One region of the Paenibacillus sp. FSL K6-2862 genome, then DNA from elsewhere that is predicted to be linked to it. Evidence: riboswitches for the same ligand, from Rfam matches in the RefSeq annotation. Region 1 holds a riboswitch; each other region holds the start of a gene.
The links. A riboswitch is a leader RNA that binds a small molecule or an ion and turns the genes downstream of it on or off. The one in region 1 is predicted to bind cyclic di-AMP.

Region 2: it holds a riboswitch for cyclic di-AMP, as region 1 does, so the genes downstream of both, MHB82_RS06555 (hypothetical protein) here and MHB82_RS00145 (3D domain-containing protein) in region 1, are expected to answer to the same signal.
Region 3: it holds a riboswitch for cyclic di-AMP, as region 1 does, so the genes downstream of both, MHB82_RS18365 (3D domain-containing protein) here and MHB82_RS00145 (3D domain-containing protein) in region 1, are expected to answer to the same signal.

What each region holds. Positions count from the first base shown of each region.
Region 1 is NZ_JBBOSN010000001.1:31,479-38,786, reverse strand. Features, by position in the region: gene purR (pur operon repressor) at 1-275, opposite strand, end outside; gene ispE (4-(cytidine 5'-diphospho)-2-C-methyl-D-erythritol kinase) at 374-1,228, opposite strand; gene MHB82_RS00170 (small, acid-soluble spore protein, alpha/beta type) at 1,377-1,553, opposite strand; gene veg (biofilm formation stimulator Veg) at 1,786-2,061, opposite strand; gene yabG (sporulation peptidase YabG) at 2,215-3,111, opposite strand; gene rsmA (16S rRNA (adenine(1518)-N(6)/adenine(1519)-N(6))-dimethyltransferase RsmA) at 3,174-4,076, opposite strand; gene rnmV (ribonuclease M5) at 4,081-4,626, opposite strand; gene MHB82_RS00145 (3D domain-containing protein) at 4,779-5,963, opposite strand; cyclic di-AMP (ydaO/yuaA leader) riboswitch at 6,235-6,489, opposite strand; gene MHB82_RS00140 (TatD family hydrolase) at 6,732-7,308, opposite strand, start outside.
Region 2 is NZ_JBBOSN010000001.1:1,442,596-1,449,903, forward strand. Features, by position in the region: gene urtE (urea ABC transporter ATP-binding subunit UrtE) at 1-441, shown strand, start outside; gene MHB82_RS06530 (hypothetical protein) at 478-1,134, opposite strand; gene MHB82_RS06535 (Rha family transcriptional regulator) at 1,192-1,395, opposite strand; gene MHB82_RS06540 (urease accessory protein UreF) at 1,654-2,355, opposite strand; tRNA gene MHB82_RS06545 (tRNA-Leu) at 2,781-2,863, shown strand; gene MHB82_RS06550 (glutathione peroxidase) at 3,001-3,477, opposite strand; cyclic di-AMP (ydaO/yuaA leader) riboswitch at 3,846-4,018, shown strand; gene MHB82_RS06555 (hypothetical protein) at 4,137-4,532, shown strand; gene MHB82_RS06560 (HAD family hydrolase) at 4,703-5,386, shown strand; gene MHB82_RS06565 (Nramp family divalent metal transporter) at 5,551-6,846, opposite strand; gene MHB82_RS06570 (organic hydroperoxide resistance protein) at 7,279-7,308, shown strand, end outside.
Region 3 is NZ_JBBOSN010000001.1:4,100,904-4,108,211, forward strand. Features, by position in the region: gene lpdD (prenylated flavin chaperone LpdD) at 47-388, opposite strand; gene MHB82_RS18360 (polysaccharide deacetylase family protein) at 540-1,331, shown strand; gene MHB82_RS18365 (3D domain-containing protein) at 1,458-2,132, opposite strand; cyclic di-AMP (ydaO/yuaA leader) riboswitch at 2,135-2,333, opposite strand; gene MHB82_RS18370 (amino acid ABC transporter ATP-binding protein) at 2,599-3,324, opposite strand; gene MHB82_RS18375 (ABC transporter substrate-binding protein/permease) at 3,311-4,750, opposite strand; gene MHB82_RS18380 (M20 family metallopeptidase) at 4,955-6,130, shown strand; gene MHB82_RS18385 (alpha-glycosidase) at 6,383-7,308, shown strand, end outside.

The sequences.
Region 1 (7,308 bases):
AACTGATTGCTTAGTCGTTCGGCAAAAGCCAGTGCATGTTCTCTGGATACCTTCGGAATCCATTTAACTCCCCCGGCAGCCCCTGCCAGTGTCTGCAGTTCTCCCGACCCACCTTCTTCGAACACTTCCTTGATAATCGCCAAATCCTCACTGATTGACGACTTCGCGGCACCATAACGTTCGGCAAAAGTGGTTAACGGAATAACCGTATGCGGTCTTGACAATAAATACTGCGTCATTTCAACCAGCCTAGCGCTTCGTTTTAATTTCTTCACAGAGATCCATCCTCACGATCACGGAAAACATCCAAATCCGAATAATTATTTAAAAATATACCACCTTTATACGTGTTTGTACATTATAAAAGCGAATTCTAAGTCAACATGCGTACTGCATACACTTCTTTGCAGAAGCCGCGCAGCCCATTATAGATCCGTGCAACCTTTGCTTCCTTGGAGACCAGCCCGAATACTGTTGGGCCACTACCCGACATGAGCACCCCATCTGCACCCAGCTTCATCATGGCATCCTTCAGATGCTGAACTTCCGGATACAGCTTAAGCGTGACATCCTCAAGCACATTCCCCATCTGTCCGCACACTTCTGTAAAAGAATGATTACGAATGGCCTGCTCCATTTTGGCCGCACTTGGATGCCGCACAATCTTGTCGCTGCGGAATCTTCCGTACACATCCGCTGTCGACACATTGATTGGAGGCTTCGCCAAGATGACCCAACATTGCGGTGGGTTAGGCATTGGTTTCAGTTTCTCTCCGCGGCCTGTAGCGAGCGCTGTACCCCCTGTAATACAAAAAGGTACATCCGAACCAAGCTCTGCTCCGAGCTCCTGGAGCTCATGATCCGGGATATTCAGACGCCAGAGGCGGTTCAAGCCGCGCAGCGTAGCTGCAGCGTCACTACTGCCGCCTGCCAGACCGGCAGCCACCGGTATCTTTTTGTCCAGATGAATGTGCACTCCAGTACGCACGTCGTAACGCTCCTTGATTAATCTGGCCGCCTGGAATGCCAGATTCTTCTCATCCAGCGGAATATACCCCGCCTGACTGGAGATAAATATCGTATCGCGAGGCAGTTCTGACATTTCCAGCCGGTCTGCCAAATCGACCATGGTCATGATCATCTCGACTTCGTGGAAGCCGTCACTTCGTTTATGTAAAACATCCAGCATCAAATTAATTTTAGCAGGCGCTTTTTCGTAAATTTTCAAGGCGTTCACCCGTCCTCACCTTTTCCCTAAGACAACTTAACATATTATATCAAAATGGGGCTGTCAAGTCATTTTTATTCCGAATTCATGGGGAAAAAGCGAGGTCAACCTCATGGAAGGCCCCGCTCTCCAAACCGTCTAGATCGAATTACGATTTGCGTGCTGCCTCTTCAGCAAGCTGAATGGCACGCTTCACCATATTGCCTGCATCCTTGGCTTTGATTCCACCCCAGCCTTCCTGCTGTACAGTATCATAAAATCCCAGGTCTTTTGCCAGCTCATTCTTGAGCTCATCTGACATCACACTTCTTCTTCTGCGGCTCATGAAACCATCCTCCTTGAAGTACAGTTCTGATTAGTCCATTTACACCAGGATTCTTCCTGACAGCTTCAGAGCCACCATTTTCGATGAACTGTTCAGCATATCAATATGTGCCTGTTCAAGTAGTATGCCGTTTCTGGTTAAACCTCATTCCTGAGATGCCTGCCTGGACGGTATTTCTATACAAATAAAAAAGCAGTTCGCCCCAAGGGGCAAACTGCCTGTAAAACGATGCTTACGTCTCCATGTAGGAGTTAGGCGTCTGGTCGCCTGGGTTAAATACCATGACTTCCACCGACTCCGTAAGTATATCTGCATAACTGTAAGAGACTCGCTTGAACGTTTCTTGCTCCTCATCAAGCTTGACGATAAAAACAGAAGGGTACGTTTCTTCCAATACACCCGTACGCTCGATAGTCTTACGGCGGCCACCATTAGCCCGCAACATAATTTTTTGACCTATATGAGCGTCGAGATTGCGTTTGATATCCAACAGCGTATTTTTAGCCATTGTCGACGACCACCTCTTTTCTTGTCCATTATACCTGAATTTACAGTCAATGTCAAATCAAAACTAAATATTATATCAGCATGGAAAAGTTGCTGTCAATGAATTTTTTTGCAAATGAAAAAAGCCCCAAATTGGGACTTTAATTGACCTGTTTCAGACGACTGATGGGTTAACTTTAAGTGTGGATAAATCGTTCAAACCAGGGAGGCCAACGCGGTAACTGCCGCGTGTTTCGACACCACCTACCCCCTGGCTGCCACTAATCGTGTTATGCAGAATATCATTCATATTCACCGTTTCCCTAACCGATGTAAAGGCTGCCTTGGCTGCCACATATACCGGGTCTAGGGCATGAATCAGAATTCGGCCTGGTGAGCTGGCAAAGTTCGCACCTGCCCGCAGCAGTGCTTCAAAATGGGACTGACATGCTCCTGCAACGATCGTGAGCGCATCCAGATGACGCTCATATTGTCTTGCAACCTGGATCGCTGCCACAAAATTTTGCGAATTCTTGTAACTTCCAAGACTGTATAAGTCGTAAGGCTGACGGGTCTTCAGCACTCCGTCATGGCCGGTAATTACCACAATGTCAGGCTGGACTTTGGGAAGAAGACGATACAGGGCATCAGCCATGGCTGACTCATGGACATATTGACCCTCTGCCGGGACACGAAGCTGCTCATAGAGAGCCATACTTTTCTTCAGGTAATTTGGATCCCCATCCAAGTGAAGCACCTTGCCGGGCATTTCAAAATAAGCCGGCTCCCGCTGTGCAGCCCAGTCCTGCGTCAAGCCTTCAAGGTTGCGTTCCGCCTGTTCAATCCGGTTCTGCTGCAGCCTGGAGAGTGTCTGATGCGCTTTTACATGTGCCTGCCTGGTCTTGGCACTCTGCGGTTCATAAGGAACCTGTATCAAATCGTCCACCGGGGAGTCAGCAAGCAGACGGAATTCGGTCCCTTTAATGACCGCGCTATCCAACTGGAGGCCTTCCACCCGAAAAGTCACATCTCCTCCGTATGACTTTCGAACGACCAAGTCACCGATATTCATCAACATAATCACCTCTACCCCATCGTATGGGCAAAGACCCGGTTTGGTTCATCCGAATTTATTTACAGACCGGCACGAACTCCTGCATCCCACATTACCGTGCTTAACGTCGCATATTCCTGCAGACTAAGTGTCTCACCCCGTCTGGACGGCTGAATGCCAGCCTGCTCCAGTAACTGATCCGCCTGCTCCCGATTCTCCTTAGTGAAGAAGCGAGCTTTCAGATTGTTCGAGATGGTTTTTCTGCGCTGGGCAAATGAGGCTTGTACCACTTCGAAAAAGTGTGCTTCACTCGGCACTTCGACAGGGGGCTGCTCACGAACCTTGAGCTTGATGACAGCCGATTCCACGTTGGGCTGCGGAATAAATACGGTTGGCGGCACAATACAAACCAATTCAGGCACACTGTAGTATTGGACCGCAATGCTCAGACTTCCGTAGTCCTTCGAGCCGGGTGCAGCTGCCATACGTTCTGCTACTTCCTTCTGAATCATAACGACAATGCTGTCTACCGGAAGTTTCTCTTCCAGCAGTTTCATCATAATAGGCGTCGTCACATAATACGGCAGATTGGCTACAACACTCACCTTGCCCACACTAGCAAAGTCTGTGCGGAAAAGCTCTGCCAAATCCAGCTTCAGCACATCGCCGTGCTGTATCCGGACGTTGGGATAGGGCTCCATTACTTCTCCAAGGATCGGTAATAAACGCTGATCGATTTCCACAGCTGTTACAGGGCCGGCTGCTCGGGCCAGTCTCTCCGTAAGTGCCCCAATCCCCGGGCCGATTTCGAGTGCGCCCTTGGACTCGTCCAGATCCGCTGCATTTACAATTTTGTTCAATATATTCTGATCAATCAGAAAGTTCTGACCTAGACTTTTTTTAAATGAGAAACCGTGTCTCTGAATTATCTCTTTCGTTCGCTTAGGTGTTGCAATTTCCAAAGTCTCATCCATGCCATTCATACGCTCACAATCCTTCACGTTCAATTTGCGATAATGCTGCAGAAAACTCTTCCCGGCTAATTTGGAATACACCCAGACGCTTGTGGAACTGCTTTCCGTTGCAATAACCTATGCCCAGCAGATTCCCCATCTCCATACGCCTTGCGGCTGCCTGTGGGTGCACAATCAGTCCTGCTGCAATCAAGTCCTCCCAATCGATCAGGCTCGGTATACCCTCATAAGAGGTATGTACACGCTCCAGCGCATGGCGGATTGCCTCAGGCGAGGCATTCTCGACCCCGATATCCCCTTTGCGGGTTGCATCCGCTTCCGGAATAAAAGCATGCTTACAGCCTGGGACCTTATTTGCAATGATTTTGCGAATGCGCTCTCCGGCATGATCCGGGTCCGTAAGAACAATCACACCACGTCTCTCCTGTGCCAGTGCAATTCGCTTCAGGATTCGCTGATTGATGGCTGATCCGCCGGTCTCTATGGTGTCTGCCTCAACAGCCCGCCGGATGGCGACGGTATCGTCGCGTCCTTCTACCACAATGACTTCTTTTATCATGTTCCATTTCTTCCTTTCTAACGCAAAAAGAAGAGGAATATCCTCTTCTCTGCCAAACGGCGGCGAGTCTATTCAGACTCCACCGCTGCATATTCCGCATGATTCATTCATGCAACTATTTTATAGCATTCCCATTTCAAAGTAAAACGATTTTAGTTCGCTTCCGGCTTAACCGGACCGATCACATATACCGTCTTGCCTTTCTTACGTCCGAAATTCAGGGCATGCTTCACACTGTCATAATACACATCGATTTTGTTGCCTTTAATGGCGCCGCCGGTATCTTCCGCACGACGGAAGCCGAGGCCCTCAATGTACACCCACCAGCCAATCGGAATCACTTTTGGATCGACCGCAATGGTCCGTCCTTCAGTTACCCGGGTACCGGAAGCTGTTTTTGTACCAATGCCAGGCTCCTCAGAAGAGTACGCGGTCATCGATACATTTTTAAGTACTTTGGAATATTTAAAAGAAGTGCCTGAGACGGTAATCACTTTGCTGCCTGATGCAGCGGTTTTCTTCGAGTTCGTTGTCGTTTCTTTCTTTGCTGTGGAGGTTTGGGCCGATACCGTCTGAATCTCCGGCTGCTTCACAACTGGTTTTGCTTTGGTTCCGACAGCAATAACTTTATCTACACGGTTGGTCGATACCGATTTGCCCACCATCTTTTTGGAGACTAACTCTCCATCCTGAAACACCTTTTCGATATGCTGTACAAGTGTACCTTCTTTGCCGTTTACGATGACGCGATTGTCACCTTTGTACAAGCTAGGGTCAGCCGTTTTGATTACTTTGTACGCAATCGGCTGTTCCACTTCCACTGTACGCTTTGTTACACGCACTACGCGAATTTTCATATCTGCCTTGATTGGTGTTGCGAGCGCAGGATAAACCTTATCCTCACTGGCAACTTCAATTCCAGATTTCTGAATTGCATCTTCTACCGATGAATCGGTTGTATACAGAGTCTTGGTGTCTCCGTCTGCCGTAATGTTGACTGGAACGGCCCGCTCAATAACTATGCGGTCTCCATCTGCGATTGCCCCGTTCAAAGGCATGGATACCTCATCATGGGGGCTGACTGTGATTGATTGCTCCTCCAGCATTTCTTGAAGCATTCCTGTACGAGTCTCTACCGCTTGAGCTTTGCCATCAATAACCAGCGAAATTTGTTTCCCGGCTTGACCGTAAACGACTAACAAGATCATGATTGTAAGCGCGATTGAGAAAATAGCGATCAGTGCCATTTGACGCATGTTCTCATGCTTCCACCGCAACGCGTAAGACTTACTGGATGATCGTGACTCATGGGTCTCTTCTGGTTGGAATGTGCCCACTTCTCCGTCCTCCTTCATAGCCTCGCCGTCTAAAGTTAATGCATGATGTCTTTGACGCGACTATACCAAATTTTCTACAGAACTGATCGATATCTCAATGACCGGCTCTGCACCATGAACCACTCTTCGCAACATGATGTCACCACCTGAATTCTTACCGTATGATGACCTTATTTCTTTTATTCAAAAACAAAAAAGCCAAAGAAAGAGTGTAAGAGGAACTCTTTCGTGGCTTCCGAATGATTTTGAATATCGGAAATTCATGCACGAGGTTGCCTCTCTTTTTCCGCTTGCGAGGTTAGCTGTCGGGTTCGGGCGAAAGAGAGCCGCCCTATCTCCGGTCACCCGCTCATGGCGGATGCCCTTGAATTCACCCCGAGACCCAAAGAAGAAATCAAATAGCGCTTCGCAAGTGCATCCGCTGCTTTTGGGTCAGCGAAACGATGCGCATCAGCTGCTTACACTGATGTTTAAGCCCTATTGGTTCCCCCGCTCTCCGTTAACGGAGACTCAGCGAGATCGGTTCATGAAAAGTATTGTTGTGTCATCGGAAAGTGTCCCTTTGTTCATCCCCCGAACATCTGTCCAATTTTCCTCACAACAATTCACTGAAAAGATGATATCCTGTTTCGATGCATGTTGTAAAGCGTTGTTCAAGTACGTTTTTCTAAATATTTGGTTAAAATATTGTAATATTCTTCATTTATTTGGATCAAAAAGCAAATTCGCTCCGTCTACCTCTCTTTTTCACCGCATTTGCTTCGTTTTTTAACGAATCCCAAATCGTTCCATGGCATTTTTGGTCGTTATTGCAGCAATTTCCTCTACCGAAATGCCTTTAATTTCGGCAGCTGCTTCTGCAACCAGACGTACATGCGCTGTTTCGTTTCGTTTTCCACGATAAGGATGTGGTGTAAGATATGGGGAGTCAGTTTCGATGAAAAATCGGTCCATTGGCACCTTCGCCAGTACCTCTTTTGGCTGCTTGGCGTTTTTGAACGTGATTGGTCCCCCGAAGGATAGATGGAACCCTAGATCCAGACAGAGTTTTGCCGTTTCCCAGCTTCCAGAGAACGAGTGCATCACACCCCCGACTTCTCCAGCCTTTTCCTCGCGCAAAATTTTGACAATATCCTCATGAGCGTCGCGATTATGAATGACAATCGGCATGTTAAGTTCACGAGCTAGTCCGATCTGTTGTCTCAGTACACGATGCTGAACATCCTTGGGAGAAGTGTCCCAATAATAATCCAGGCCAATCTCGCCTATGGCAACGACTTTTTCATGCTTGCACAGAGACGCAATCCACTCAAGATCGCCCTCCTGCATCGTAATGGCATCCTGA
Region 2 (7,308 bases), 1.4 Mb from region 1:
GAGATTTTCCCTCAGCTCACGGTGAAGGAGAATCTGCTGCTCGGTCTGGAGACATCTGCGCCTGGGGTGAAGACGTTTCCTGAAGATGTGCTCGCGATGTTTCCGGTCCTTGCGACCATGTATGGACGACAGGGCGGTGATCTGAGTGGTGGCCAGCAGCAGCAGCTTGCCTTCGCGCGAGCGCTTGCCTCACGGCCTGGACTATTGTTGCTGGATGAACCAACGGAAGGCATACAGCCGTCAATTGTCGAGGATATTCGGCAGGTCATTCTGCAAATCAAGGCAAAGGGCGACATTTCGGTGCTGCTTGTCGAACAAAGTATTGACTTCGTGCGTGGTGCTGCGGATTTTATCTATGTCATGGATAAGGGAGCAATTGCGCTGCAGGGATCGCCGGAGGAATTGGATATGTCTCAATTTGAACACCACCTGTCCGTGTAGGAGAGGTGGTTATTTTTTTGCTTTTTTTTGTTATGCTCAGGAGCGTTTATCCAAAATGTTGGAGTACTTCGGGTATAGCCTGCGGATGCAGTCCGGACAGATGTCGTGTGTGAATTCTGCATGGGTATGTCTCTCCAAATAACCTTCGACTGAATTCCAGACGTCCTGCTCATCCTTAATCTGTTTGCAGACGGCGCAAATGGGAAGCAGGCCGCGTAGTGTCCGCACTTCGGATAGAGCGAGCTTCAATTGCTGTTCAATTCGCTTCTGTTCCGTGATGTCTGTATGCGAGATCAGAGCTAGTCCCATCGGAGAAGGAGGATCCGCCTGATTCAAGGGTGTAAGCTCCAGCCTGAACCATCGAAGGTCCAGGTTCGCAGACTGTACAGATATGTCATATGTATGGAAGTGAACAAAGGGATATTGAATCTTCTCTAACTTCTGAATAATCGATGAATTCTCCGTTTCCTCTTCCTGGGCTGCCCATATCTGCAGCAGCTGAAGATAATGAAACGTTTCGCAAGAAGATCGGTGGGCGTCGGTTTTTTTGTATTTCGAGAGATGCAATCGCCCGAGTCCGTTCTGCCATGCGGTATTGCAGCTGCGGATTCTCCAGTCGCGGTCGACGATGATGAGTTGATGACGTAGGGATTGAAAGGATAACCTTTCAAGGTCGGTTGTAAAGAAACTCATGAATAGGCCCTCCTTGGCAATCAGTTAAAGGATCGGGACGGTATGTTAATGGTGGTGTCATCGTAGTTCATCCGAAATTTGCAAAATCTCTGCCACCTGGTTTCGGAAACGGGTGGCTTTTCGTGTGCCATGGATGAGATTGGATAAACGATACGGCGGGATGTCGTGCTTCTCGCAGAACGTTTTCTGGTCCATCTGCAGCTCCGTTAAGCGGCGTTTGATGGCCCATCCGAACGGAGTCACGGGTTTCTTTTTGTTCAAAAGGGTTCACCCCTCATAGAAGTATTTCAACCCGCCTTCGGCTGTGTATAATAGAGGGAGATGCGAGCTGTTCATTACATTATATACGCATTTACGTCATGTAACAATTATAAATGATGAAAAATAGTGTATTAATATTAAATAATGACGTAAAAACGTGATGTTCTATAGGCATACGAGAAAAAGCACGTCAGCAAGGAGGTTGCTGCGTGCTTTTTTCCTTTGGGGAAATATGAAGGAAGCTTGGAGGCGGTAAGATTAGGCGCGATAAGCATGCAGCCCTGCGCCAAGCATGTGGAAGCTGGGGAACAGCGATTTCATGGACATGGAGGTTGGCTGTGCCGGTCCATCCGCAGCGGAGGCGCTAACGGTATTCCATTCATGCTCCAGGTCTGCGGCCAGGCGAACCAGCAGTTCCTGGGTGGTTTCGTTATGCATGGGGAGGACTTTGGAAGCTTCGGTTATGCATGCATTCATAGCTGAGTGCAAGTAACCCATTACCGCTTCCTCGACGGGGATATCGAGGTAGTGGTTGATCCAGGCGTGAACAGTAGAGAGGCAGCCTACAGACTCGTATTTGGCAAGGGTATGTTCGAGCTGGTTGAATTCAATCCAGGGGTGGAGAGCCCGGGCCAGCTTGATCAGTCTTTTGCCCATGGCAGCGGCTTGCTCCCTTTGATCAGAAGGAGTCCGCTGAACGTGAACCAACTTGTCAATGAGTGCTGTTCGCCATGTGTCATTATGATCCGTTGCGCTGTAGATACCTTTAATCGCCATGCCCTCAAGTCGAACGATACTGGGATGCAGCTGGCAGCGCATGAAGGATTCCAAATCATCGGCATTTCGGATGCTGCCTTCAGCGATGTGTACATCCATACCAAATGAATGGGTAAAACCTCCGACATGAATGGAGGAATCAAGCAGTTTGACATAATCGAGCAGCTTATTCCCACGGTTCACGGTCTTTCGCCTCCTATGTTCGTAAAGTGTTATATTATATAACATTATTATTGGTTTCTGAATCCTTTTATGTTTAAAATCCGAATTATATGATATATATCATCACATAAACATCCGTATTTTGTCAATGGTTTCTTACTTTTAAGTTTTAATTATATTTAAATGTTATATTATATGACTCGTAATGGTTAAATGCTAGAAAACTAATGATAGGTATATGATATACTTTCGTATGGGGAGCTAAAATTAAAAATGAAGATGTATAAATGAATTGAAATTTAATGTATGCAGCAGTTAAAAGATCATGACGAAAAAAACCGATATTTGGAGGGGAAACACAGGTGCAAAAGTAGTTTTTATAAAAGTGCTTTACTTTTATAATGTAAACCTGTATAATCAATTTTGTTGCCGATTATTTACGACATGCGGTCGTGGTGGAATGGCAGACACGCTATCTTGAGGGGGTAGTGGGCGTATGCCCGTGGAGGTTCGAGTCCTCTCGACCGCATCATATTGTACGACAAGAAGAGGTTTTCCGAATATGGAAAACCTCTTTTTTGCGTTTGGATAAACATAAAAAAAGGCCATTCACACAGAACCGGACTTTCTCTGGTTCCCTGTTGATTATGGCCTCTCCATGTTGATTTATTTCAGCAGTTTCTCAATATCAGCCTCAATTTGGTCAGGAGTCGTTTTTGGAGCATAACGCTTCACGACACGTCCGTTCTGATCAACGAGGAATTTGGTGAAGTTCCACTTGATGGCTTTGGATCCGAGCAGTCCTGGTGCCTCTGTTGTCAGGTGTTGGAATAGTGGGTGAGCGCTTGAGCCATTAACATCAATTTTCTCAAACATAGGAAAGCTTACACCGTAATTCATCTGACAGAACTCAGCAATATCGTCGGAAGATCCTTTTTCCTGAGCGAATTGGTTACTTGGGAAGCCTAGTACTTCAAACTGCCGGTCTTTGAATTTGTTATAGAGTTCCTGTAAGCCTTCAAATTGCGGGGTCAGACCACATTTGCTCGCCGTATTTACAATTAGCAGCACCTTGTTGCGATAATCGGACATCTCGACTTCCTGGCCCCGAAGGGTATTGACTTTGTAGTCATAAACGGACATGATCTGTCGCCTCCATATCGTATAATGGGTTAATGATTCCTATAGTTATATTATATTGCTTACAATTAGATAATGCAAAACTAATTAAATAAATTCCTATGTTTACTTACAGATATCTAAAATTACATACGTTTTTCATAAGGACGAGAATTAGCGAGATTCACAGAGATGGATGGAGAATGGATTGGTTGTAAGCGATATCATTGATGTGTAATGCCTTAAATTCGTCCATTCGCTGATCTGACCGGACTTTACACTAACATGTCGCGGGTGTATGATTCATATCGTAATTTCTAATTCAATTAAACTTAACATGAACAACGAAACAAACGATAATATCGCTCTGGTCAATACATGAAACAGGAACGATGTTTTAATCGCTGAGTTTCCATTCATTCATGGGTGGGAAACGGGGGAACCAATCGGAACGGCTGTCATTACAGCTAATCCATGGGGTGAATTTTTCGGTGCAAGCCGGAAATAGGGCGACTCTCGCGCCCGAATCCGTCAGCTAACCTCGTAAGCGTTAAAGGGAGAGGCAACAAGCCGTACGCATATTCATGGCGTTTTCGTCATGGGTTATTCAAGAAGCGTTCGGGAGGCCTTGGTCCCCCACGCTTCTTTTTTGTTGTCTTTTCACGCCAAGGGAGGAACGAACGATGGATAATGAGATGATTCTAGTAACAGCACCGAATGAAGCAGGCCGCAAGTTTATCAAGCTGTTGATGTACAAAAAAATGCCGTTTGCCGTTCTGACTAACAGTGCAGGGGAAGAACGGAAGCTCCGCAGAATCGGAGTGGAGAACGTCATTCGCATGAATACAGCTGAAGCTCAGAAGTGGTTTCTACCGCAGTCGAGTGTAGGCAACGTTTTTATTTTCGAGAACAGTTTGAACCTGACCTGCCGCTATCTGCAGATCTGCCGTTCCTGGACCTCCAAATCACTATGTGTGATTACGGAACAGAGTCACCCCAAAGGCATTTACCGCGGGATGGGAGCTGACCGCATTGTGTATTCCCTTAATGGAGAAGTTGGCTTCTTGCTTAATGGTTAATGTGATAGCTGCCGATTGATCCGGTGTAAGGTGCCTGTTATAATTGAACTTGTGGAAAAACGGAATTCTGAGGAGACTCATGCATGATGGTGGGTCTTCTTTTTTATTTGAGCATTAATGTACATTGCTGATTTAGAGATTGCGTTCATGGCTAACAAGGAGGAATAGGCGTGCCGGATGTACGGGGGTTAAAATGGTTGTTCTTTGATGTAGGAGATACGCTGGTGGACGAATGGGAGCCGGTAGATGATATTATAGGGCAGTTTGTAAAAGAAGCCTGCTTGCTTGGATATCCGGTGAAAATAGAGGAAGTGCGAGAGATATTTGCCTCCTGTTACCGAAATTATGAGCAGTGGCCCATGAGGGTAGCCATTCGAACGCTAATCAGTGATGAACGTCATAGGGAGCAGATCCAGGAGAAGTTGAAGTTCCGGAAGGAACTGGAGAAGCCCTTCGCTTCTGCTGACGCGGTGTTGAAGGAATTGTCACACCATTATCGAATTGGCATTATTGCCAATCAGAGTCCAGGGACAGCTGAGCGCCTGGAGAGCTACGGTCTGCGGAGGTACGTGGATGTACTGGCTTGCTCGGCAGAAGAAGGCGTATCCAAGCCGGATCCGGAACTCTATGCCGTGGCTTTGAAGCAGGCGGGATGTGAACCCGAGGAAGCAGTCATGATTGGGGATCGGATTGATAACGATATCATTCCTGCCAAGAAGCTGGGGATGCGAACGATTCGGATTTTGCAGGGCTATGGACGATTTCAGCCTGAGCTGGAGGGCCAAGAGCATGCAGACTGGACCATCGAAGCCTTGGAGCAGATTATTCCACTGCTTGTGCCTTCTGAAGGTTAGCGGATAAAATTAAAAAAAAGATGACTTTCGCGTCATTAAATAAAGGACAAGGCAAGTGTATGGCAAAGCTAAAAGGCTGATCCCTTCAAGTATATTCTTGATGAGGGATCAGCCTTTTTTTATAAATCTATAGTAAGAGGGAAACGGTTTTAGCGCTATATAGATTAAAACAGCATGATGGTTTGGATAATCAGATAAACATTCAGAACCACAATCACGGCAGCGATGATCCAAGAGACGACTTTGAGCCACAGCTTGTTGGCGAATGCGCCCATGCTTTTTTTGTCACTCGTAAACATCACAAGTGGAATAACGGCAAAAGGCAGCTGCAAGGATAGAATCACCTGGCTCAAAATCAGCAATTCTTCCGTTCCATGTTCGCCGGCGATAGCCGTCACAATAACGGCAGGGATGATCGCAATTAATCGGGTCACGAGCCGGCGAAGCCAAGCTGGAATCCGAATGTTCAGGAAACCTTCCATGACAATCTGGCCGGACAGTGTACCTGTAAGCGTAGAGTTCTGACCTGAGGCCAGCAGAGCGACACCAAACAGGATACTTGCAATGGTTGTGCCCAGCAGAGGTGTGAGCAAGTGATAAGCATCTGCAATCTCAGCGACCTGTGTCATGCCTGCGCTGTGAAATACAGCGGCTGACACAATGAGTATGGCAGCGTTGATAAACAGGGCCAGGGTCAAAGCGATCGTTGAATCCATAGTGGAGTAACGAATGGCTTCTCTTTTCCCCTGAGTTGTCTGTTCGATCTGCCGGGTCTGCACGATGGATGAATGCAGGTACAGATTGTGCGGCATAACCGTTGCTCCAATGATTCCGATGGCAATATACAGCATCGCTGGATTCTGTAGTATCTCGGCACTTGGTACAAAGCCGGTGAGTACCCCGCCCATATCCGGTTTGGCAAGAAACAGGTCAATCCCGAAGCAGAGGGCGATGGTTGCCATCAGCACGATGACCAGTGTTTCCAGGGCGCGGAAGCCTCTATTTTGCAGCAAAAGGATAATCAGAACATCCACAGCCGTAATAATGACGCCGTATAACATCGGGATGTTGAACAGGAGCTTCAGTGCGATGGCTGAACCGATGACCTCAGCCAAATCTGTAGCAGCAATGGCCAGTTCGCACAGAGCCCAGAGCATAATGACAACCGGCATACTGAACCGTTCGCGGCAAGCTTGGGCCAGGTCCCGTCCGGTTACAATGCCAAGCTTACCTGCAAGGGACTGTAATACGACGGCCATAAGGTTTGAGATTAAAATAACGGATAATAGCGTATAACCGAACTGGGAACCGCCGGCAATATCTGTTGCCCAGTTCCCCGGGTCCATATAGCCGACAGCGACCAGATAACCTGGGCCGACAAAGGCGAGGAATTTTTTCCACCAGGCAACGTTTTTCGGAACCTTCATGGAGCTGTGTGCTTCCCCGAGGGAGGGAGCCATGCCTGCTGCGGCCAATTGTTCAGCCGAAGGAGAGCTGAATGGATTTTTTTTACTCATACATGTTCACCTGACTTTTTAATAATAATCGTATTGATTTTCCTTATGATGAAGACCGGGGTCATTCACTTTTATATGTCTGAAAATATATGTCGTTACTTACATTGTACTCATTCAATAATTTTTGTCTAGTGCAACTTTTATGTAGATGGACAAAATGAGAAGCGGATGAGATCACAGATCCTTAGTATATTACCCAACTTCAGAAAATTTAACTTTATATCATAAATCGCGTTATGCAGATGGCGGGATGGATGCATGAAAATGACAAAGATGCAGAAGCTGATGAAGTAACCCAAAACCGTTTCAAATTAAGCCAGAAGTTTAAATTGAATTGTAGGCAGCAAAAATATTGGAGAAAAAGGAGAGATTCTAATGGAAGCTTTATATACAGCAACTGCGACA
Region 3 (7,308 bases), 4.1 Mb from region 1:
TACCAAAAAAAATCATAAAACACGATTCAGATTCACCCAAAATATACTATTTTGTATCATTCGCCAGGGTTAAATGATCATCGAGCAGCTTTTCCGCCGTCTGTACGATCTCATCAATCTGTACACGTGTAATGGCGTCAAAATGAATCCCCATAATAACGGTTACAGTCACCTTAAGAGAATTTGCGGCCTTACGTGCAAGACGCTCACACAATTCCTGTTCCTTATGCCCCGGTATATGGACTGCCGTCCCCACCACGCGTTCTCTTTCCGGATAAAAGGTCGCCACAGCCCCTATATGAGCTTTCCCACCCGTGACCAAAAATATCTTATCTTCTCCAGCTTCAATGACCTGCAAACGAACCGATTTCAAATCATACGTACCCATCCTAATCCACCCATCCTTTTGGAGTATATGTAATGGTGGAATTATGAGCTTAATGACTGAATTGGACAATGAAACATCTCACATTTATGCATAATGGACCATCAACACGGGCATACCAAAGAGAACGCAATTTGACAAAGGAGGCTATATCATGCGTATTCGCCTCATCGCATTCTCCATGTTGATCCTTATCTTTATGAGTGGAAGCTATTCACCTGGACAACTGCTGGCAAAACCCGTTCGAGAGAGCATGCCTGCTGCAAAGCCGGATCTATCTGAGGATGAACAGCTGACACTCGGTCAGCTAAGGCAGAAATATGCCGATACGTTCAAGACCAATGGTCCTTCAACCAGACAGGTAGCACTGACTTTTGATGATGTACCTGATCCGCGCTTCACTCCGCAGGTATTGGATATTTTAAAGAAATATAATGTTAAAGCGACTTTCTTTATTGTTGGCAACCGGGCAGAGAAACATCCCGACCTCGTCAGACGGATCGTTAGGGAAGGTCACATTGTTGGGAACCACAGTTACAACCACCCTGAATTCAGTAAGCTGTCTTTGAATGCTTTTCGCAAACAAATTCTACATACCGGCGACATTATTCGTAAACTGACCGGGTATACACCAAAAATGATTCGTCCTCCATACGGGGATATTAATGAAAAACAGCTGCAATGGGCCGCAAGACAGCAATACAGCATCGTCAATTGGAATGTGGATTCGCTGGATTGGAAAGGCCTTAGCAAAGAACAAGTGAAGCAGAATGTCTTATCTGCAGTCAAACCAGGCTCCATCATTCTTCAACATGCGGGCGGAGGCGTGGGCTCCAATCTGTCCGGTACCATTGGAGCACTTCCGGAGATTATAGATGAACTGCGATGCAGGGGCTTCAATCTGGTGACTTTGGACGAGATGCTGCAATTGCCAAAAAGCAAATAATACTCGGCTTAGTAGAGGAAACACATAAGTTATGAATTAACAATCTTGCGCGTTTTAATAAAGACAAAGGGTACCCTTATTACGCGTTCATCGTGTAATAAAGGCACCCTTTTGTAGCACTGATACTTATTTCAAGATATAAAGTTCAACGTCCTGAAAACCAAAGGTACTCACAGACTTCTGGCTCCCAGGAATGAAAATGTCAATTCGTTTCCCTTTGATCGCTCCACCGACATCCCGGGCAGTAGCCACAAATGCCTGCTTAGGCAGCCCCGGATGGGAGTGACCCGTAACAAGAACCTTTGTACCCAGTGGGATGACACTAGGGTCTACTGCAATCGTGCCGAGTTCAAGTGGATTACCGAAGTAATCAACAGCACCCCATCCACCATTTTCGGAAGCGGCTGCAGAGTATGCTGTTGCTTTCACATCAATGGACTTACTATAATCAAACGTTTTGCCCCAGGCCTCAACGACTTTATCGTCAGCATTTACATCAAGGCTAGCGGTCGTAATCGTCTTTGCACCTGTAGAGCTCTTCGCAGCTGGAGCAGCTGAGGCTGTGTTTGCTTTTCCAGGAATCGTAATTTTCAAACCACCATAAATGTTGTAAGGTGAAATATCACTGTTTGCTTTAACCAGTGTGTTCAGTCCAACTCCATATTGTTTCGATAAGGTATAGAAGGTATCCCCCTCTTTGGCCACGTGAACAGAATCAGCGTGAGCTGGAACGGCCTGAATGAGCATTGCTGCTGTCAATAGGGCTGTTGCTGTTTTGGCTATAGTTCTCTTCTTAATCATGGTCTTCCTCCCTCATTGTGCCTGCGAAGTTAGTTGTCGGATTCGGATGGAGGAAACCACCCTATAGGTCTCTGTTACATTCGTCTTGCGTTATGTATCCCTAATTCACCCCAAGCAGCGTGCGTTTCAAACTTCCCCCCACGGTCTGCATCATTACATCCTCCACACTTCCTCCTCAGGAAGTTTCGGCAGGAACAATATATCACAATTTTGTAACCAAGGTCCGTAGTAAATGTTACCAACTGTATTGAACAACACATTATGCGGCTTTAGAAATAAGGATTTTTCTTGTTAAAGAGCGATCAAGCAGCTCTGGAACGATGACAGAAACGTTACTTTTACGACACTGGATACTTATCCACAATCAAAAAAAAAACCCTGCTAACGTGACGTGAGCAAGGTTGTTTGATTTCTTTTTTTGTTCGTTCTATTTAATCCGGTTCACTGACTGGATCATGCTCAAAGGTTATGACAAGACTTTACCGAGGAAGTCACGTGTACGTGGATTCTTAGGTTGACCAAATACTTCATCCGGTGTGCCCTCTTCCACAATTACACCGCCATCCATAAAGATGATGCGATCACCCACTTCACGGGCAAAGCCCATTTCGTGGGTAACAATAACCATCGTCATGCCGCCTTCAGCCAGGCGTTTCATAACGTCGAGTACTTCACCAACCATTTCCGGGTCAAGTGCAGACGTTGGCTCGTCAAACAGCATCACATGCGGCTGCATCGCAAGCGCTCTGGCAATGGCAATCCGCTGCTTCTGTCCACCAGACAGCTGACTCGGATAAGCATCTTTTTTATCCAATAACCCAACGGTTTTGAGCAAGTCTGTGGCGATCTGCTTGGCTTCCTGTGCAGATTGCTTTTTGACTTTAATCGGGGCAATGGTAATGTTTTGCTCCACGGTTTTATGCGGAAACAGATTAAAGTGCTGGAACACCATCCCCATTTTTTCCCGGGTTGCATTAATGTTGTGTTTGGGATCTGTGATCGATACGCCTTCGAAATTAATTTCACCTGAAGTAGGCTGCTCCAACAAGTTAAGACAGCGAAGGAAAGTACTTTTGCCTGATCCTGAAGGACCAATTACAACAACGACCTCGCCCTTGCCAATCGTGACATCTATGCCTTTAAGTACTTCGTTTTTATCGTAGGATTTGTATAGTTGTCTAACGTCTATCACTTGCACTCAACTTCCTTTCCAGTCGACCCAGCAGCTTGGACAAAATAAATGTCAATACAAAGTATATGGCTGCTGCAATAAGGAACGGATTCATTCCTTGGTACGTAATGTTTTTGACTACACTTGCCTGATACATGATATCAACCATACCAATGACCGAGATAATGGATGATTCCTTGATAATGGTTACGAATTCATTACCGATGGCAGGCAGTACAGCTTTGAAAGCCTGTGGCAAAATAATAAATCTCATTGCCGCGCCTCTACCCATCCCAAGCGAACGTGCTGCTTCCAGTTGACCCCGGTCAACCCCTTGAATCCCAGCACGGAAGATCTCTGCAAGGTAAGCACCACTGTTGATGGAGAGTGTGATAATACCGGCTTGAAGAGCTGAGAAATTAATACCGAAGGTCAGGGAAAGGCCATAATAGATAATCATCAGTTGAACCAGCATCGGCGTCCCGCGAATGACTTCAACATATGCCGTACCAATCCAACGTAAAATGGCCATATCATGCATCCGGAACATGCAAATGATCAAACCGATAATTACCCCGAAAATTACGCCAAGTGCGGACAATAGGAGGGTATAACCAACCCCCGTAGCATAAAAGCTTTTGTATTGCCAGAATACTTCAAAAATATTTGGCGATTTGACCTCACGGTCTGCCATTAATTGACTGGCTTCCGTTACCATCTGATCAATTTTATTTTCGCTCTTCAGTCGTTCAAGCGTACCATTAACGGCATTCAGCAATTCCGTATTGCCTTTGCGGATACCGATCGCTGCTGCTACCTGCTCTTCATCCGGAACAGCAGGCGCAAGTCCGATCATATCATCCAGGTATCCTGCGGCAACGGTATCTTCAACGATTGCAGCGTTGATCCGTTTAGTTTGCAGTTGAAGCACTATGTCCGAGATTTTATCAAGAGACGTCAGCTTAGCTCCAGGAATCTTCTGTCCGATTGTTTCCTGGATCGAACCTTTTTGTGCTCCGATCTTTTCATTTTCCAGTTCAGCCATGGTTGGGTATTTGTCTTTATCCTCATTGCGAACCATGATGACTTGTTTCGATTTATAGTAGGTATCGGAGAAGTCGATACTTTTCTTGCGGTCCTCTGTCGGTGTCATGCCTGAAATAACAATATCCACGCGTCCACTCTGCAATGCAGGCAGCAGGCCGTCGAAACCCATATCTTCTATTACAAGTTCTACGCCCAAATCGGCAGCAATCTCTTTGGCAATGGCAATATCGAATCCGACAATCTCATCCTTGCCATTAATCACTTTATGGAATTCATATGGTGCAAAGTCGGCACTCGTGCCGAGAACCAATTTTTTACTGTCTGAAGTGCCTGTAGTTCCACTTGCCAGCGCCGAAGGAACGGCAGCCGTCAATAAAACGACAAAGGTCAACAGCATCATGGTGTAACGACTAATCAATTTCAACCCTGTTCTCCCCTTACATACATTATGTGCTTCCTCATGTTGATGCCTGAGTCATTATAAAGTACAATGCATGATTATGCAATGAGTTTTCAACTTACAAATCCTGACTTGTTTCTGAAAAAACCAAGCAAACATGATATAATGACTAAATTATTTTCATTTTGCACGAAGGAGTTCACGATGACACATACCAAATCACAAATTTTGTCGGTTATTGATCAATATGCTTCCCGTTTTAAGGAGATTTCATCATACATTGGTGCCAATCCCGAACTCGGGAACGAGGAATACCTTGCTTCTGCCCGTTTAAAGGAAGAACTGATATTTCACGGTTTTGAAGTAGAAGCTCCCGTACTTGGATTGGATACGGCTTTTATCGGCACCTACGCTGCTGCCAAAAAAGGACCAACCATAGCGCTGTTATGCGAATACGATGCACTTCCCGAGATTGGTCACGCTTGCGGCCATCATCTGATATGTATGATGAGTCTGGGTGCTGCTGTCGGTCTAAAGTCCATTTTGGATGAAGTTGGAGGAACGTTAAAAGTCTTCGGCACACCTGCTGAGGAAACTCGTGGCGCCAAAGTTCCAATGGCTGAAGCAGGTCTGTTTGATGATTGTGATGTCGCACTGATGGCCCATCCTTACTATGCTTATGAGAAATCGGGCAGCTCTCTGGCCATTGATGCCGTGCAATTCGAATTCCACGGGAAATCCTCTCACGCCGCGGCCAGTCCGCATGAAGGGATTAATGCTCTCGATGCCGTCATTCAAACCTTTAACGGCATTAATGCATTCCGCCAGCAAGTGAGAAGTACAGTCCGGATCCATGGTGTTATTAATAGCGGTGGTCAGGCTGCCAACATCATTCCCGACTACGCTTCAGCCCAATTTTACGTACGCGCCGCAACCAGAAAAGAGCTTAACATACTAACGCAGCGTGTCATACAAATTGCCGAAGGTTCTGCGCTCCAAACAGGCTGTCGTCTTGTGACTTCGAATTATGAAACGTCATATGATGAGATGGTAACCAATGAATCTTTATCTGCAACGTTCAGTGAAAACCTCATGGAACTCGGTATTCCTCAAGACGAGATTGTTAGCGGAGATGATCATGGCTCCATGGATATCGGTAACGTATCCTTACGCTGTCCTGCAATTCATCCCTACATTCAGGTCGTTGATGAGGTGCATACCCTGCACTCCATCGAATTCCGCGATCTGGCTTTACAGGAAAGGGCACTGGATGGCATGATCTTGGGTGCAAAAGCACTTGCCACAACAGCTTATGATGTGCTAACGAAGCCTGAGCTGCTGCAAACGATTCGAACAGAGTTTGAACAAGCCTTACGATAATATAAGTTCTAAGTTAACAGAGACAACCAAAGAGGTGTTCTCTACAGATTTGATGGATATCACCAGGTCTGCAGAAAACACCTCTTTTCTTTATTTTGCATACGTATATTCAACCCTAACCTGGAGATGCTTGTGAAATGAAAATCATGAAAATGATGAAAATTTTACTAATTATGTAAACCCTTTATGGTTCATTTGCTGTCTAGCTTGGTTATGTAATGCTATACTCATCTTGATACAGGAGGTGCCGTCATGCTGCTCGAAGCGATGTATCACGTTCCACGTGACAAGTGGGCTTACGCCTACAACACGTCTACGATTCATCTGCGTGTACGTACGAAGAGAGATGATGTAGACTATGTGACTGCACTGACCGGTGATAAATATGATTGGGACGGAACCTACAGGGAAATCCAACTGGAAAAAGCTGCTTCGGATAGCATGTTCGACTACTGGGAGGCTGCGGTTAAACCCAAATTCAAGCGACTTACCTATATTTTTCGAGTCACTGCGGGTCATGAAAATGTATTTCTGGCCGACAATGGGATTCACCGAGATCCCCCTTACCCTACTGGAGGATATTACGAATTCTCGTACATTCATGAAATTGATGTGTTTAAGGTTCCCGAATGGGCCAAAGAAGCTGTGTTTTACCAGATCATGACCGAACGGTTCGCCAATGGCAATCCAGACCTCAATCCCGAAGGAACTCACGCTTGGGGAGGTACGCCCGAGCTGGATAACTACTTTGGCGGAGACCTGCAAGGCGTCCTCGATCATCTGGATGATCTAACCAAACTTGGCGTAAATGCTATATATTTCACCCCCCTCTTTCAAGCCAACTCCTACCATAAATATGACACCATTGATTATAAAAAAGTAGATCCGCATTTTGGAGACAATGATTTGCTCAAAAAAGTCACAGAGGAATGCCACCGGCGTGGTATCCGCGTCATGCTTGACGCCGTTTTTAATCATTGCAGTGAAGATTTCCCGCCTTTTCAGGATGTGCTGCAAAATGGAAAACAATCAAAGTATATAGACTGGTTCCATATCAATGAGTTTCCTGTCTGTATTAAGAATGGCATACCCACCTATGATACCTTCGGTTTTTATGGAAATATGCCGAAATTTAACACGGCTAATCCCGAAGTAAAAGCGTATCTGCTGGATGTCGC